Regions from separate parts of the Peribacillus sp. S4 genome, predicted to be linked through region 1. Evidence: riboswitches for the same ligand, from Rfam matches in the RefSeq annotation. Region 1 holds a riboswitch; the other holds the start of a gene.

The links. A riboswitch is a leader RNA that binds a small molecule or an ion and turns the genes downstream of it on or off. The one in region 1 is predicted to bind thiamine pyrophosphate.
Region 2: another riboswitch for thiamine pyrophosphate. It lies ahead of tenA (thiaminase II); the one in region 1 lies ahead of ACJ9PY_RS19475 (ABC transporter substrate-binding protein).

Annotation. Positions count from the first base shown of each region.
Region 1 covers NZ_CP175708.1:4,101,615-4,109,425, forward strand. Annotated here, with positions in the region: gene ACJ9PY_RS19455 (TatD family hydrolase) at 151-921, opposite strand; gene ACJ9PY_RS19460 (ABC transporter ATP-binding protein) at 940-1,677, opposite strand; gene ACJ9PY_RS19465 (ABC transporter permease) at 1,667-2,449, opposite strand; gene ACJ9PY_RS19470 (MTH1187 family thiamine-binding protein) at 2,446-2,730, opposite strand; gene ACJ9PY_RS19475 (ABC transporter substrate-binding protein) at 2,742-3,737, opposite strand; TPP riboswitch at 3,871-3,980, opposite strand; gene ACJ9PY_RS19480 (protein-glutamine gamma-glutamyltransferase) at 4,198-5,025, shown strand; gene rarD (EamA family transporter RarD) at 5,119-6,048, opposite strand; gene ACJ9PY_RS19490 (amidohydrolase) at 6,129-7,730, opposite strand.
Region 2 covers NZ_CP175708.1:1,420,129-1,427,939, forward strand. Annotated here, with positions in the region: gene thiE (thiamine phosphate synthase) at 15-647, opposite strand; gene thiM (hydroxyethylthiazole kinase) at 628-1,443, opposite strand; gene thiD (bifunctional hydroxymethylpyrimidine kinase/phosphomethylpyrimidine kinase) at 1,440-2,246, opposite strand; gene thiW (energy coupling factor transporter S component ThiW) at 2,215-2,736, opposite strand; gene tenA (thiaminase II) at 2,752-3,441, opposite strand; TPP riboswitch at 3,539-3,643, opposite strand; SAM riboswitch class I at 3,801-3,905, shown strand; gene ACJ9PY_RS06870 (Fur-regulated basic protein FbpA) at 4,076-4,264, shown strand; gene ACJ9PY_RS06875 (aspartyl-phosphate phosphatase Spo0E family protein) at 4,514-4,711, shown strand; gene ACJ9PY_RS06880 (GNAT family N-acetyltransferase) at 4,780-5,286, opposite strand; gene ACJ9PY_RS06885 (GDSL-type esterase/lipase family protein) at 5,506-6,207, shown strand; gene ACJ9PY_RS06890 (ABC transporter ATP-binding protein) at 6,250-7,811, opposite strand, start outside.

The DNA.
Region 1 (7,811 bases):
AAACGCCTGTGGGGTCTCACCTGTCCCGCTGCTCCCGCAGGAGTCTCGCACTTCCTCTCCAATCAACCTTAAATAGTTTCGTTTTAAAAACAACAATCTTTACGAAAAGAGCCAAACGAAAAAAGGTACCGGATATAATAACCGGTACCTTTATATATGATAAAAATCTTTCGTATTTTGATAAAGGGCTTCATAGACATCCTCAATCGGCAATCCTTTAATCGAAGCAATTTGACGCACACTTTCATGCATCATGCCGGGATGGGTCCATTCCCCATTGAAAACCCCTTCAAACGGCCATGGTCCATCCGTTTCTATCATCATCAGCTTAAGTGGATAGGCCGAAACTAATTCCTGTATTTCCCTCTCATAACAAACATCAGGTGTAATCGAAATGCGGTAGCCCTTTTCGGCCATTCTTTCAACTGTCCGGATATCGCCTTTAAACCAATGAAAGTGTGCCCTTGTAATTTGATGCTTATCCAAAAGGTCACAAACGATAGGTGCATCGTCATGGACGGCATGAAGGATAACCGGCTTTTCAATCTCTTTAGCTAAGGTCAGGAACCTCTCCAGTATCACTATATATGCTGTGTTATCAATATTGGGGTTTTCCTGCCTTAAGTAATAGGGCAGCCCAACCTCGCCTATGGCAACCATATCGTGACGATGTTCCCGTATCCAGCTCAATAATTCATACACTTCTTCATCACTCGGGAGGGGCTGCTCTGGATGAAAACCAAAGGCAGGCTTAATTCGTGAATCTTTAAGTGAAAGCTGATAATTGTTAATCGAAGAAGCCAAATTCATGGAAACAGTCAGCAAGGATTCCAACTGAACCTTTTCCATGTCTTTTTGGATTTGCTTCCGCTTAACAATATCATACTTATCCAAATGGATATGGCTGTCGATGATTCTCAAATGGTATCGCCTCCTTACTTAAGTAGTGAAAGTTGGCTTGAGTGCTGCATATAATTCTCTCTTCAAATGAATAAATTCATCACTAAGAAGCTGTTCTTCTCTTCTTGGCCTTGAAAATGGAACTTTCACTTCTTTGATGACAGCAGCCGGTTTTGCTGATAACACATAAATTCTATCTGATAGGAAAACCGCTTCATCTATGCTGTGAGTGACAAAAAGCACCGACCTCCGATTTTCTTCCCAAACAGACAACAGCCATTGTTGCATTTGCAATCTAGTCAGTTCATCCAAGGCAGAAAAGGGTTCGTCCAGGCACATCAAGTCCTGTGGACTTAAGATACTCCGAATGAATGCCGCCCTTTGCTTCATGCCTCCAGATAATTCATGGGGATATGCTTTATCGTATTCTTCTAAACCAGCTTTCATCAAAAGGTTTTTTGCCTTTTCTTTATCTCTGGTCCCAGCAAGTTCACTTCCAAGCAAAACATTTTCCAATACCGTTCTCCAAGGTAAAAGGGAAGGCTGCTGAGGCATATAGCTGATATGTCCCTTTAAGCCATTTATCTTTTTACCATCCAATGAAATGATGCCATGATCAGGCTTCAAAATCCCGCCGATCAAGTGGAACAATGTACTTTTACCGCTTCCCGATGGCCCAAGGATCGTAACGAATTCCCCATCATTCACTTGGAAATTCATATTCTCCAATATATTCTGCTTACCATCGAAAGAATAGGATACGTCTTTAATTTCCAGCTTCACCCTTTTCGCCCTCCTTTCTCTTCCAAGAAACCAAGTATTTCTCCAGGAAAGTGATGATTCCAAAAAAAATCAGGCTCATTCCCATAATGATGAAAATGGCTACAAACACCCGATCTGTCCTGAACGCTGAAGAAGCGAGAGTCATATAAACACCAATCCCCGATTTTGCCCCAAGCCATTCCGAAATAACCGCACCCATTACACTATAGGTAGCCGAAATTTTCAGGCCGGAGAAAATGAACGGGATCGAGTGAGGAAGTTCCAGCTTCCAAAATAACTGGTTTTTCCCCGCTCCCATCATCTTGAAATAATGCTTAAGCTCGTATGGTGTCTGGCGAAAACCGTCCAATGATGCGACCGCAACCGGAAAAAAACATACAAGTGAAATCACGATTAACTTAGGCAGCATGCCAAAGCCAAACCAGATCACCAAAAGCGGCGCCAAAACAATGATAGGTATATTTTGTGATAGTATGAGCAGAGGATAAACCGCTTCCTTCACACCTGGAAATAGGTGCAGGATTGCCGCGATCAATAAGCCGATGCAGCTTCCAATAAAAAAACCTGACAACGCAAGCTCGGTTGTGGATATAAGGTGTCCGTAAAGATTGCGGGACGACTCAATTCCTTCAATGAAAATGGCCGATGGAGCGGGAAGCAGCCATTCTTCAACTTTCAATAAGACTGTCACTGACTCCCATACTATCAGCAACAATAATAAAAGAAAGAAGGGAGCCCCCTTCTTCCAAATTCCCCTTCCGATCATGCCCGATATTTCTCCGTTAACGTATCCATCGTAATCCCGCTTGGCTGATATAATATTTTCACTTGGGAAATGACATTCGGCGATCCTATTTCAATCATTCTTACATTCATTTTTTCTATCACGGCAAAAAGCTCGGAAAGCTCCCCCTCCATTGTCGTTTCAAGCGGGTGAACCTCATACTTGACACCTGATTCTTCAATGATCTTGATTGCTTCATCGACCATAGGGATGACATTTTCCCCTTTAGGAATAATTTGTATACTAATTAATGAATTGGCCATTGTATTTCCTCCTATTTTGGTAAAAATTCATTGGTAAATGCCTTTTCAGGATCGAAATCACCTTCAAGAAGCTTATTTTCAGTCATCCACTCACTGTAATTCTTCCAAATTTTAAGCTTTTGTTCACCCCATCGCGGAGCATCATCCTGATACTTGGCTGCAAGCCACTCCTGGCTTTTCTTCACTAGTTTTGGATCAAGATCCGGTGCAGACTCAATTAACATATCTGCTGCATCATCAGGATTCTTAATCGCATACCGGTACCCTTTCGAAGCTGCATGGACGAATGCTTTAACAGTCTTGGGATCTTCTTTTATCATCTTTTCATTTGTAGTCAAAACAGGCGTATAGTAATCAAGCTTATCAGAGTATTCGGTTAAGTACACCATATTAAGCTTTTCATTTCGCAACTCAGCCTCAATGCCTGTCCAACCATAATAAATCCAGGCAAAATCTATATCCCTTTTAACCGAAGTGAAAAAATCCATGTCTCCTGTATTGACTATGTCCACTTTATTTACATCCGCATTTTCCTTTTTCATGAGTGAATCAATAATGGCCTTTTCAACCGGAGATCCCCAGCCACCATACGTTTTCCCTTCAAAATCCTTGGGAGTCGTAATGTCCTTAGCCTCAGGGGAAGCGAATCCCGAAGTATTATGCTGGATGACGGCAGCTACCGAAACAATCGGCACACCCTGTACGCGGGCCTGCGTTATGCCCTCTTGATAGCTCACGCCAAATTCAGATTTCCCTGAAGCGACAAGCTTATCAGCTCCAGCTTCACCTGGCATGATAATTTCCACATCAAGACCTTGTTCTTTAAAATAACCTTTTTCCTTGGCTACATACAATCCTGTATGGTTTGTATTCGGTGTCCAATCGAGCACGACCGATACCTTCTTTAATTTTTCATTTTTAGATGCTTCTTCTTTTTCATTAGTTCCGCCTGCTCCGCATCCAGCTAAAAGGAAGAACGAAGTTAACAGTGGTAAGAATTTATTCAAGTCATTATCCTCCTACACATCTTATAAGATTCATATGCCGGAACCATAATAGGGCTCCAGGGCTATTCAAATACTGGATAAAAAAGCAAAAAACGCCCGAAGATGAATTCGGACGTTAACATACAAAACAGAAAATCAGTCATAATATGTTCCCTCCGCTGGCATCACCCAGATCAGGTTCAAAGAGTCAGCATCTAATGGATGCAATCTCAGCCAGCAGTACTGGCCCCCCTACATTTCTCGCACATATGAACTTTTCTCTCTCATTATATCAATTCATAGGGAAAAAGGAATACTAATTTGCTTCTTCTCTCTAATTGGAAATGTATTCCTGGCACTTCAGGATACTTGCAAATAGTCATTTCTTTTCAAGCATTCATATAATGAGCATTACATGTAGACATTTTTGTTTACTTGTTTTATTAAACCCTTAATTTCATAAGCAAAAGGTGGATATGTCATGATAAAGATTAATCACAAATGGTTAGATGTCAGTCAAATCCAACCAGGTACAGCCTCTGCCAAATCGCTTGAAACTCTTCAATGCTTGGCGGAAGATTCTAACGTTTTTGAATACCGGAACTTTGGGGATTTTAATTTCGAGATACAGCTGAGGAACCGAGTCATAGAGGCAGCTATTGCGTTGGATAAAAGCGGTCCGGATTTTTCCACACTTGAGGAGTCTCAATCCAATCAACGTTATTGGCACCTTTCAAAGGATGGCACCTTTACCCTCCAGCCAGGGATTCTCCCTCATGCTGCGCTCGTTGACATTTTCATGAATGGAGGGCTTTATGCCTTCGAATGCGGTACAGCAATGGTCGTCACTTTTTTAAAGGCGATTTTGGATTTGATCGGCCCTAGGAATTTCGACCATCTTTTTTCAGACCTATTTTTATATGACTTTCGCCCTCCACAGAATATGGCTCTCATTATTCATCAAGGAAGGGATTATTTACCAGGTGATTGCGTTTACTTCAAAAACCCTGATCACGACTTGGCAACCCCTGAATGGCAAGGTGAAAATGCCATATTATTAGGGAATAACCTCTTTTATGGCCACGGGATCGGGATTACCACTGCACAGGGAATCATCGATGAATTAAATAGCAATAGAAAGCCATTCGCCACCATATCAGCATTTCTGACAACGCATATCATTTCCCTGGATAGTTCCTTCTATAGACAATTCCAACTAAATAACCCCCGTGCCAAGCCCGATAACAGTCCTGCCAGCCTTTCCAATTGTATTGTTTCTGAAATAGGTTCGAAGATATACCTTTCATGACCCTGGCATTTCGCCTATGCCATAAATCCGTTTTATTGAATGTCGACATAAAAAAATGCTTGGGCAGAAAATTCCCCAAGCATTTTTTTCTATTCAAGCACCAATATTCCCTTTGCCTTTGAACCTGCGGGCACTTGCCTGCCCCCATTTCGTTATGGATAGTGTATAAACAGCCAAGGCTGACCATATGAACAAAAAGGCTAAAAGATGTGCTTTGGTGAAACTTTCATGATAGACGAATACCCCGATCAATAAAGATAAGGTCGGAGCGATATACTGAAAAATGCCAAGCATCGATAACGGGATCTTCTCGGCCCCTTTTGCAAAATATAAAAGAGGCAATGCCGTGGCAATCCCGCCGCCCACCAACAGCAAGCTTGTGCTCCCGTCTGTAAAGAATTGCATTTCCGACCTGTTCATCAAGTAAATCAGGTAACCTAGGGCCAGAGGCGTTACCATCATCGTTTCGAGCGTCAGCCCGATTGCCGATTCGGCCTTGATCATTTTTTTTGCCAGACCGTATAATCCAAAGGTCATGGCCAAAACAAGAGAGATCCACGGGATCGTGCCGAAATGAATGCCAAGTATCAAGACTCCGATTCCTGCAAGCAGGAATGAAATGATTTGGGCCCCGCTCAATTTTTCTTTTAAGACTATCACTCCCAATAGTACACTGACGAGCGGATTGATATAATATCCAAGGCTCGTGTCGAGGATTCGTCCTGAGTTAACGGCCCATATGAACACTCCCCAATTAGCTGTAACAAGCAGTGACGCCGTTAGTAATGCCGTAAAGAGTTTCGGATTGCCCATTATGTTTTTGACATAATCTAGAAACGCCTGCCATTTTTTCATGAACATCAATAAAACCAGCATGAACACGAAAGACCATAATACCCTCTGAGCTAAAATTTCTATTGCACCGACTCCCTGAAGGAACTTCCAGTAAACCGGCACAACTCCCCACATCATGTAAGAAAGGGCTGCATAAATCGCCCCTTCTTTTTGTTGATCCACTTTCATAACAAGCCTTCTTTCCATTTACATTCCTTTATCTAATTCCATCTAACAATTTTGTATTTCCATTTCTTTTTTTGCAACTGTTAATTTTTATCATACATGATTTTGTCATCGATGACCGTCATGACCGCCTCAGCTTTCAGGAGATCATCCGGTGCAACAGCAAAGACATCCAGATTAAACACGGTAAAATCGGCATCGTACCCTTTATTGATCACACCGCGGCGTTTTTCCTGGCCGATTGCTGCAGCACTCCCTTTGGTATACAATGCGAAAGCCTCGAAAACGGAAAGCCTTTCAGACAAACCATATACGGTACGGTCCTCACTGTTGATTTTCATCCTTGTGACAGCGGCATGAATGCCCAAAATCGGATTTAATGGTTCAATGGGTGCATCCGACCCTCCCGCACAAATGATGCCCAAGTTCAAATAGGTTCTCCAGGCATAGGAGGATTCCAATAGATCGGCTGGTACCTTTTCTTCCACCCACGGAAAATCGGACGGAACGAACCCCGGTTGAATATCAAAGATTACCGGCAGCTTTGCCGCCCGCTCCAAAAGCTCCGGCCGTACAATCTGCGCATGGATGAGCCGGTCCCTCTGTCCCTTTTTCGGGGGGAGGGCTTCAATTGCATTCAATACGTATTCAAAAGCGAGATCGCCAATCGCATGGACAGCAATCGGCATTCCGGCAGCCCTTGCTTTTTTCACCCATTCCTGAAGCTCGTTTTCAGTGAATATCGCGACTCCATTCGTATTCTTTTGATCTACATAAGGTTCGCTCAACAGGGCTGTGCGTCCGCCTAAGGAGCCGTCGGTAAAGATCTTCATGCTGTCGAATTTGATATATCGCGTACCTTTCTGATAGCCGCCGCCTGCTGCCAGCATTTCTTCTAACGCTTCGTGATGGACGAGCAAGTTGGCGCGAAAGGCCATTTCCCGGTCCTCGATTACCGATTTAAACGCCTGATATGTCGGCATGAAGCCATTGTAGTAATGGAGGTCCTCGGTATGACCGCCAGTCAAACCTAGCTTATATGCGTCTTCTATGGCCTCTGTGAGCGCGTTTTCGATATACTCTTGATCAATGCCGGGAAGGCTGTCTAAAATAAGGTTCTGCGCCTGGCTTTCTTTAAATAATCCATTTAAACGTCCGTCAGGATAACGGCAGATCACCCCGCCTGAAGGTTCTTTTATATCTTCTTTAATATCCGCTTCCAAAAGGGCCCGGGAATTGACCACCAAGGCATGACGGCAGACCCTTTTCAATACGATGGGATGATCTGCCGATATCGCGTCAAGCTCATCCCGTAATATTAATTCAGGCCTCGGCCATTCATTTTCATTCCACCCTTCGGCAACGATCCACTTTCCGGCCGGGGTCTTTAAGCACTTTTCCTTCAAGGATTTCATGATCGACTCCCTGCTATCCATCAAAGAGAGGTCTAGACGAAGCAGTCTTTCACCATGTCCGACCAAATGAAGGTGACTATCCACTAATCCCGGCAGCATCGTTTGTCCTTTTAAGTCGATTTCCCTGGAAATATTGCCGGCATGTTCATTTTTCAAATGGTCCAGGCTGCCGGTATCAACAATTAACCCCTTATCAGTGAAGACTGCCTCCACTTTATCATTTTCTTTAACCATCGTATAAATTGACCCATTGAACCATAACGTTCCCATTCCGGCTTTACACTCCTTATTAAATGATTGTTACTGTGCAGATATGCAGTAAGTGTACCATCTCATAACACGAATTCCCAT
Region 2 (7,811 bases), 2.7 Mb from region 1:
TCCCCATCCTTTTGTTATTTAAAGTCTTTTATTATTTTTAAAAGGGATTCGGAGGCAGTCTTCGGATTATCTGCATTCATGATGGCCGATACGACTGCGGTACCTGATAGTCCGCTATCAGAAAGAGCGGAAATGTTATCGGCAGTGATACCCCCGATGGCTACTGCGGGAATGGATACGCCGCGGCAAATTTCCCCCAGATCCTCAAGTGCCATTAAGGTTGCATCTTGTTTGGTCTTGGTGGGGAAAACGGAACCGACTCCGATATAATCCGCTCCATTTCGTTCGGCTTCGAGAGCTTCTTCAAGAGTGGAGACAGATACACCGACAATCATATCTACAGGAACCATTTTTTTGACGACAGGCAGTGGAAGGTCATCTTGCCCAATATGAATTCCGTCCGCTCCAACCGCAAGTGCTATATCCACCCGGTCATTGATGATAAGGGGAATGGAAAGCTCATTCAATAACTGTTTTAATGCAGATGCTTTTTCATAAAAGGAGAGGGAGGAATTGTTTTTCTCTCTAAGTTGTACGATCGAGACTCCTCCTGAAACCGATTGTGCAATGATTTTGGTCAATTCTTCTATTGCTATGGACTCTTCCGTAACTAAATACAGGCTTAAATCAATTTGGGACTTCTTCACTTATTTTCACCTCATGCATCCAGATTTCCTTATCCATTCTTGATATGGCATCGATTAATCGCACACGGAAAGTACCTGCTCCTTCATCCTTTTGAAGGGTTGAGGCTGCCAGTTCCCCTGATATGCTCATTGTTGAGATACCGGCAATTGCGGCAGAATAGAAATCATCGGTGACTCCGGAAAAAGTTCCGATAAGAGCAGTGGACATGCAACCGGTACCTGTAACATTAGTTAAAAGGAGGTTCCCGTTATCGATGATGGACGTATGCTTTCCATCGCTGACCGCATCCTTAGCTCCGCTGACCACGATGATGCAATTCAGTTCATTTGCCGCTCGTGCAGCCAGCTCTGCATTGCTAATCGCAAGTTCCCCCGAATCCACCCCGCGTGTAACGGTATCCCCACCCATCAATGACAGGATTTCACTCGCATTTCCGCGAATGATTTGGAAAGTAACCTTACTTAGGAGCTCTTTGACTTGCTCTGAACGATAGGAGGTGGCACCAACTCCCACCGGGTCCAAAATGACCGGGATGTCCAGGGCATTTGCCGTTTTACCGGCAATCTCCATTGCTTCCAAGGCTTTATCATCGATCGTTCCGAAATTCAGGACCAATGCATCTGCTAATTTGACCATATCCGCCACTTCTCTTGGGCTCGATGTCATTACTGGTGAACCTCCGATGGCAAGGGTGGCATTTGCACAGTCATTGACCGTAACAAAGTTGGTGATTTGGTGAACGAGTGGTTTCCTTTCTCTTACCTTCATAAATAAATCGGCTGAAGAAACCTTCATAACAAGTCACTCCGTTCTTTTTTTGAATATGAATGAAAATGATGGACAGGTCCATGACCTTTACCGATTGAAAAGCTATTGCGTATCGCTTCGGAAATATAGGTCTTGGCATGTTCGATCGACACTTGCAATGGCAGTCCATTTGCCAGGTTAGATGTAATGGCGGATGATAGGGTACAGCCCGTACCATGAGTGTTTTTTGTATGAATGCGCTCTCCCTTGATCCAGTGGAAGTCAGTCCCATCATAAAAAAGATCATTTGGATTTCCTGCTGCATGGCCGCCTTTAAGTAAAACGGCTTTGGAACCCATTTCTTGTATCGAAATGCATGCCCTGTAGAAATCTTGTTTCGTCCGAATCGGGAAGCCAGTAAGTACTTCCGCTTCTGGTACATTGGGTGTTACAAGATTTGCAAGCGGAAGCAATTCCATTTTTAAGGCAGAGATGGCCTTTTCGTCGAGCAAATGATGGCCGCTTTTGGAAATCATGACAGGGTCAAGGATAACGATGGCAGGCATGAAGGTTTTAAGGGACGCAGCGACCGTTTCCACGATTTCTTTTGATCCAAGCATGCCTATTTTTACTGCATCGACAGGAATATCTTCAAAGATAGCTGCAATTTGATCCGATATGATAGCTGTTTCAATGGGCTGTACAGAACGGACTTCCATTGTGTTTTGGGCAGTTACGGCTGTGATGGCAGACATTCCAAATACACCATGTGCAGAAAACGTTTTTAAATCCGCTTGTATTCCAGCACCGCCCCCTGAATCAGAGCCTGCGATCGTTAATGCTGTTTTCATAAAAAAACCCCTTCATATAATTATTTTTTAGCAGTATTTTAAGTAATATGAAAGCTAAAATCGCCCCTGCGAATGAACTGAACATAAAAGCCGGTAAAAAACCAAAAAGAGCAGCTTTTTCTCCCAATAGGAGGGTGGCAAGCGGATAACAGGCCAGGGAACCGAGAAAGCCGGTCCCGATCACTTCCCCTAAACAGGCGAATTTTAAGCTTTGTGTTTTTCGGTAAAGGATGGCGGCCAAAAGTGCACCAATCATGCTGCCGGGAAAGGCGAAAATTGAACCGGTACCAGACATGTTTCTAATGATGGAAACTAAAAAAGCTTGTGTCACCGCATATGCAGGCCCCAATAGAACCGCCGTCAGGACATTTGCCAGATGTTGAATAGGAAAGATTTTTGCAAATCCTGCAGGGATGAAAATAAATGAACTGGTAAGCGTCGTTAAAGCCGTGATCATGGCAGTCAATGTCAGTTTCTTGATAGGGTTCATCCTCATGTCAACCACCTACAGAGGCCAATCCTGCTCATTTTGAACCATGTCCCAGAATAAATATTCATATCGGGAAGTAACCAAAAAGTGCTTTTCTAATCTAAGAAGTTCCTTTTCAGGCATGCCTTCCGTCAATTCTTCCAACAAAGCGATCAGCCACTTGTGTGCTTCCCCGAATTCAGGAGATGAATAGGACCTTATCCAATCTGCGTAGCGATTGTTTTCCAGTGCTGCTCCATTTTGTTCTTTTAATAGCAAACCGATTTCATAATAATCCCAAGCGCAGGGAAGGAGACAGGCGATCAAGTCTGCCAAAGTTCCATGCTGAGCTGCATTTAGCATGTAACCTGTATAGGCTAGAGTGGTTGGAGTAGGTTCTGTATTTTCCAATTCCTTGGAGCTGATCCCGAATTCGGAAGCATAATGCCGATGAATATCCATTTCCACTTGAAGGGTTTCATTTAAAATACACGCAAATTTTGCCATGGTTTCGATGTTATGGGCTTTGATGACACCTAAAGCAAAGAGCTTGGAATAATCCATGAGATAGACATAGTCCTGCTTCAGGTAATAGGCAAATTTCTTTTCAGGAAGTGTGCCGTTTCCAATTGCCTGGACAAAGGGATGTGAATGGTTCCTTTTCCAAATCTCTTTTGCCCGTGCATGCAGTCTATCACTGAATGTTTCTAATTTTGTATTCTCCATTGTTCATCCTCCTATAGAATGGCTCCCTTTGCCTTTGTTAAATAAAAAACCCCGTTCCTGAATACGGAACGGGGTAGATGGATATAGTCTGTAAAATGGACGATATCATCCACTTCCCTCCGCCGGTATGAGCCGGTTCAGGTTCAAAGGGTCCGGAACTAATTCCATCTCAGTCTTAAAAAAGACTCCCCTAGTGGTGTGAATTGTATGTAATTACTGACATCATATCAGAAAGACAAGAAAATGCAACCCGTATTTGAAAGAGGAATCACTTTATGTCCAGGAAAAAAGGGAGAACCAGGTAATTGACTTTTGAAGATTATTAGGATAGAATCATTTCTACATCATTATATATTGAATTCTTATCCAGAGAGGTGGAGGGACTTGGCCCTAAGAAACCTCGGCAGCGGACCCGTTTAGGGAACTGTGCTAAATCCAACAAGCATATGCTTGGAAGATAAGAAGAGCCGAACGGACACTGTCAGCCTCTTCTTAAATTAGAAGGGGCTTTTATTTTTGGGAAATAACGTTTAGTGACATACTAGAAAAGGTATATATAATTTGGTGAAATCAAACAAGTTGATAAAGTTTAGCTAACTAGAATCAGGCACTAGGACGGAAAGGAGCCATTTACATGGCAGAATTATTTAAGAGGATTGAACAGAGGAAGGCAAAACTCATTGAAGAGCTATTGGCCAATGGAGTATACAAAACCTCTGATGAAAGGCACCTTTATGATGCCCCATTAAAAGTACTTGAAGATGAATATAAGATTGTTATAAATAGACCTAATAACGAGTCACCTTCTGAATGGATGACATAGTAATCGGAATACAATATTTGGGTTTTTGGATAAGGGATATGATGTAAGCATTCGCAGTCTACACTAGTGGATGCTTTTTTTGCGTTTATTAGAAAACGACACAAATTATACATAATTAAATAACAAAATAGGTGTTTTGTCACATTTGACCTATAAAATAACACATTTAATTTCTGGAAAATAGTTGATTTTAACTAGTGATTTCATTATGATAAAAGTGTAAAAATATTGAATAAATGGGAGGTGGCTATGATGCATTGCCGTAAGGTAACTATAGAAAAAGTAGAAGAGAAGAGACAGGAAATGATAAAGTTGGGAGCGATTTACGGCTTAACAAGTCTGCTGACTGTACAAGCCAGCCAAGAATTGGATACGCTATTGAATGCGTTAGCAAGTAAAAGAGATTCTGAATATTTTTCCCTTCAAGAAGCATATAGGTATTTTTAAATTAGCAATTCGACCTGTATTAATCTAAAAAAGCTACTGCTCAAGGCAATAGCTCTAAAGAATTATATTTAAATATCGACACGTTTACCTAGAATGATCAAATCCCGCTCAATGCCATCCATCTCGGCAACTTGAGGTAAATGTGCCCATTCTTCAAACCCGAATTTAGAAAAAAGCTTAAGGCTTGGTGTATTATGGGCGAAAATGAAACCCAATAAAGTCTTAACACCTAATTTTGGACTCAATTCAATTGCCTTTCGAATCGAAATTTGTCCAATTCCTTTTCCCCGGAAATAATCATCAATGTAAATGCTGATTTCGGCAGTGGAATTATATGCCGGTCGGCCATAAAAGGATTGAAAGCTCATCCATCCAGCGGTTTTCCCTTCTATAGTAATGATATATAGCGGTCTACTTTCTGAATGATGTTCCTCAAACCATTTAACCCTCGATTGGACGGATACAGGTTCCGTATCTGCCGTGACCATCCTTGAAGCAATTGTCGAATTATATATTTCAACAATTCTGGGTAGATCAGATAGTTCTGCCTCTCTAAACTCTATGTGTTCTTCCATGATTTAAACTCCTAACTATCATTTATTCAATCTCCAGAATGAAGGGTAATCCCGTTTTTGGTTTTAGGGACGTTGAATGAAACCCAATCCATTGAAAGTTTTATATTATCATACACTCTTTATTCTTTATCTGACAATTCTTTTTTATGTTAGTACTGCAGATTTTTTGGGTATGAAAAAGATTAAATACTTCTAGTAAATAGACAAGAGGAGAACCAAATGAAAAAATTGGCAGGTATATTGATTATCGTACTGGTTATATGTTTTGCTGCATATGAATTTCAGGCCTCGGAGTCGGAAGATGTGCAAAGGGTCATGGCTTTTGGAGATTCATTAACCTATGGAAAAGGGGATAAGGACGGGGAAGGATATATAGATGGCCTTGAAGATGAATTGAATAATCCCCAATCGGAGCAAAAAGTGAGTTTTTGGAATTACGGTATTAAAGGCCAGGAAACGGATGGGGTGATGAAACAGCTAGATGATTACCGAATTAAAACGAAACTTGATGAAGCCGATACTTTCATTGTTTTTATTGGAACGAATGACTTGATCAATAGTAATGGCGGGAACTTGGAGAAAATAAGTGACCGAAAAATCAATGAGGGTAAACGGGAATATATCAACCATCTGAAAAAGATTACATCAACACTGATAGAGGCAAACGATAAAGCGGATATTCTGGTAATAGGACTATATAACCCAATTAAAGACAATCAAAAACTTGAAAAGCACATTCGCGATTATAACGAGTCAATAAAGGGATTAGCCGATAAAGGTGAAAGGATGTTATTCATTCCTACAAATGATCTTTTTGAAGATGAAAAGAAAACAAAGTATTTCAGTGATAAGTTACATCCGAATGAAAAAGGGTATCAGCTCATTGCGAATCGGGTTTTGGAAAGTTATGATTTCAAATGAAACCAAACATGCACAGAAAGGCTTTCTGTGCATGTTTGCCTGCTAAGTTGCTAGGTATTTGATATCGCTTAGTTGAGGGAACTGTAAGTCATGGAGCTGCTTGTGTCGGCCGTCGTTTTGCATTAACTGGTCATGTGTTCCTTTTTCAAGAACCTGCCCTTTTTCCAGAACAATGATTTGATCGGCGTCATGAATGGTCGATAAACGATGTGCAATGACTATTGAAGTCCGTTTTTTCATTAAACGTGACAAGGCTTGCTGGATCAAATGTTCAGATTCTGTATCCAAGGCAGCCGTTGCTTCATCGAGAATGATGATTTGCGGATTTTTCAAAAGTGCCCTGGCAATGGCAATGCGCTGTTTTTGTCCGCCTGAAAGCTTGACTCCGCGCTCTCCAATCTGAGAATCATAACCATCAGGAAAGGCACAGATAAAGTCATGCGCATTTGCCGCTTTGGCGGATTCGATGATTTCATAATCTGTAGCATTAAGTTTGCCATACACGATGTTATCACGGATGGAACCATTGAATAGAATGATATCCTGAGAAACAATTCCCATTTGTCCCCGTAATGACTTCAGTGACACATCTTTGATATTATGTCCATCCATTTTAATCGTTCCATTTTGCGGATCATAAAATCGGATCAGTAGGCTCGTGATGGTCGATTTTCCTGCGCCGGAGGAGCCGACCAAAGCGGTTACTTGACCAGCTTTCATGGTCAGGTTTAGATTGCCGAGAACAGGAACAGTCTCATCATAAGCAAAGTCAACACTTTTAAACTCAATTTTCTTTTTTATGGCATGGAGTTCAATGGCATTTCCCTTGTCACTTATTTCAGGTTGGGTTTCCAATATTTCAGTTATCCGCTCAAAGGCGGCGGCTGATTGCTGGACAATGCTGATTACCCGGCTAAAATTGCGAACGGGACTCTGCAGCAACCTCAAATAGGCAAGAAAGGCCACGATTAATCCTATTGTGAATTCACCTTCCATCACTTGCCAAGCTCCGAACACGATGACTGCTACAAGACCGATATTGTTCAATAAATCAATAATCGGCCCGAACATGGAACGCAGCCGAACGGACTTAAGGTTTGCAGTCATATTTTCCTGATTACGCTCCGCAAACCGCCTTGATTCGAATTCTTCATTTGTAAAAGATTGAATGAGCCGCATTCCTGAAATCGAATCCTGTAACTGGTTGCTGACATCTCCTGCGGAACTTTGTACAGACCTAAATGACATCCTGATGCGTTTCCCGAATACCCTTGTGATATAGAACATGAAAGGGAATGTAATAAGAAGGACAATGGTAAGCTTCCAGTTAATGAAAAGCATATATACCGCTACGGCAATGAAGGTCACCGTGTCAGTCAAAACCTGAAGCATGCTCGAAGAGATGAGCTGCTGCAGTAAATTGACATCATTGGTCAACCGCGACATTAAGTCACCAGTCCGGTTTTTATCAAAGAATTTCATATCCAGTGTTTGAATATGTTCATACATGCTATTGCGTATATCCATGATGGCCTTTTGACCGACTTTGGAAACGATATAGCTGTTAAAGTAGTTCAGTATAGCCAATAAGATTGCAGCACAAA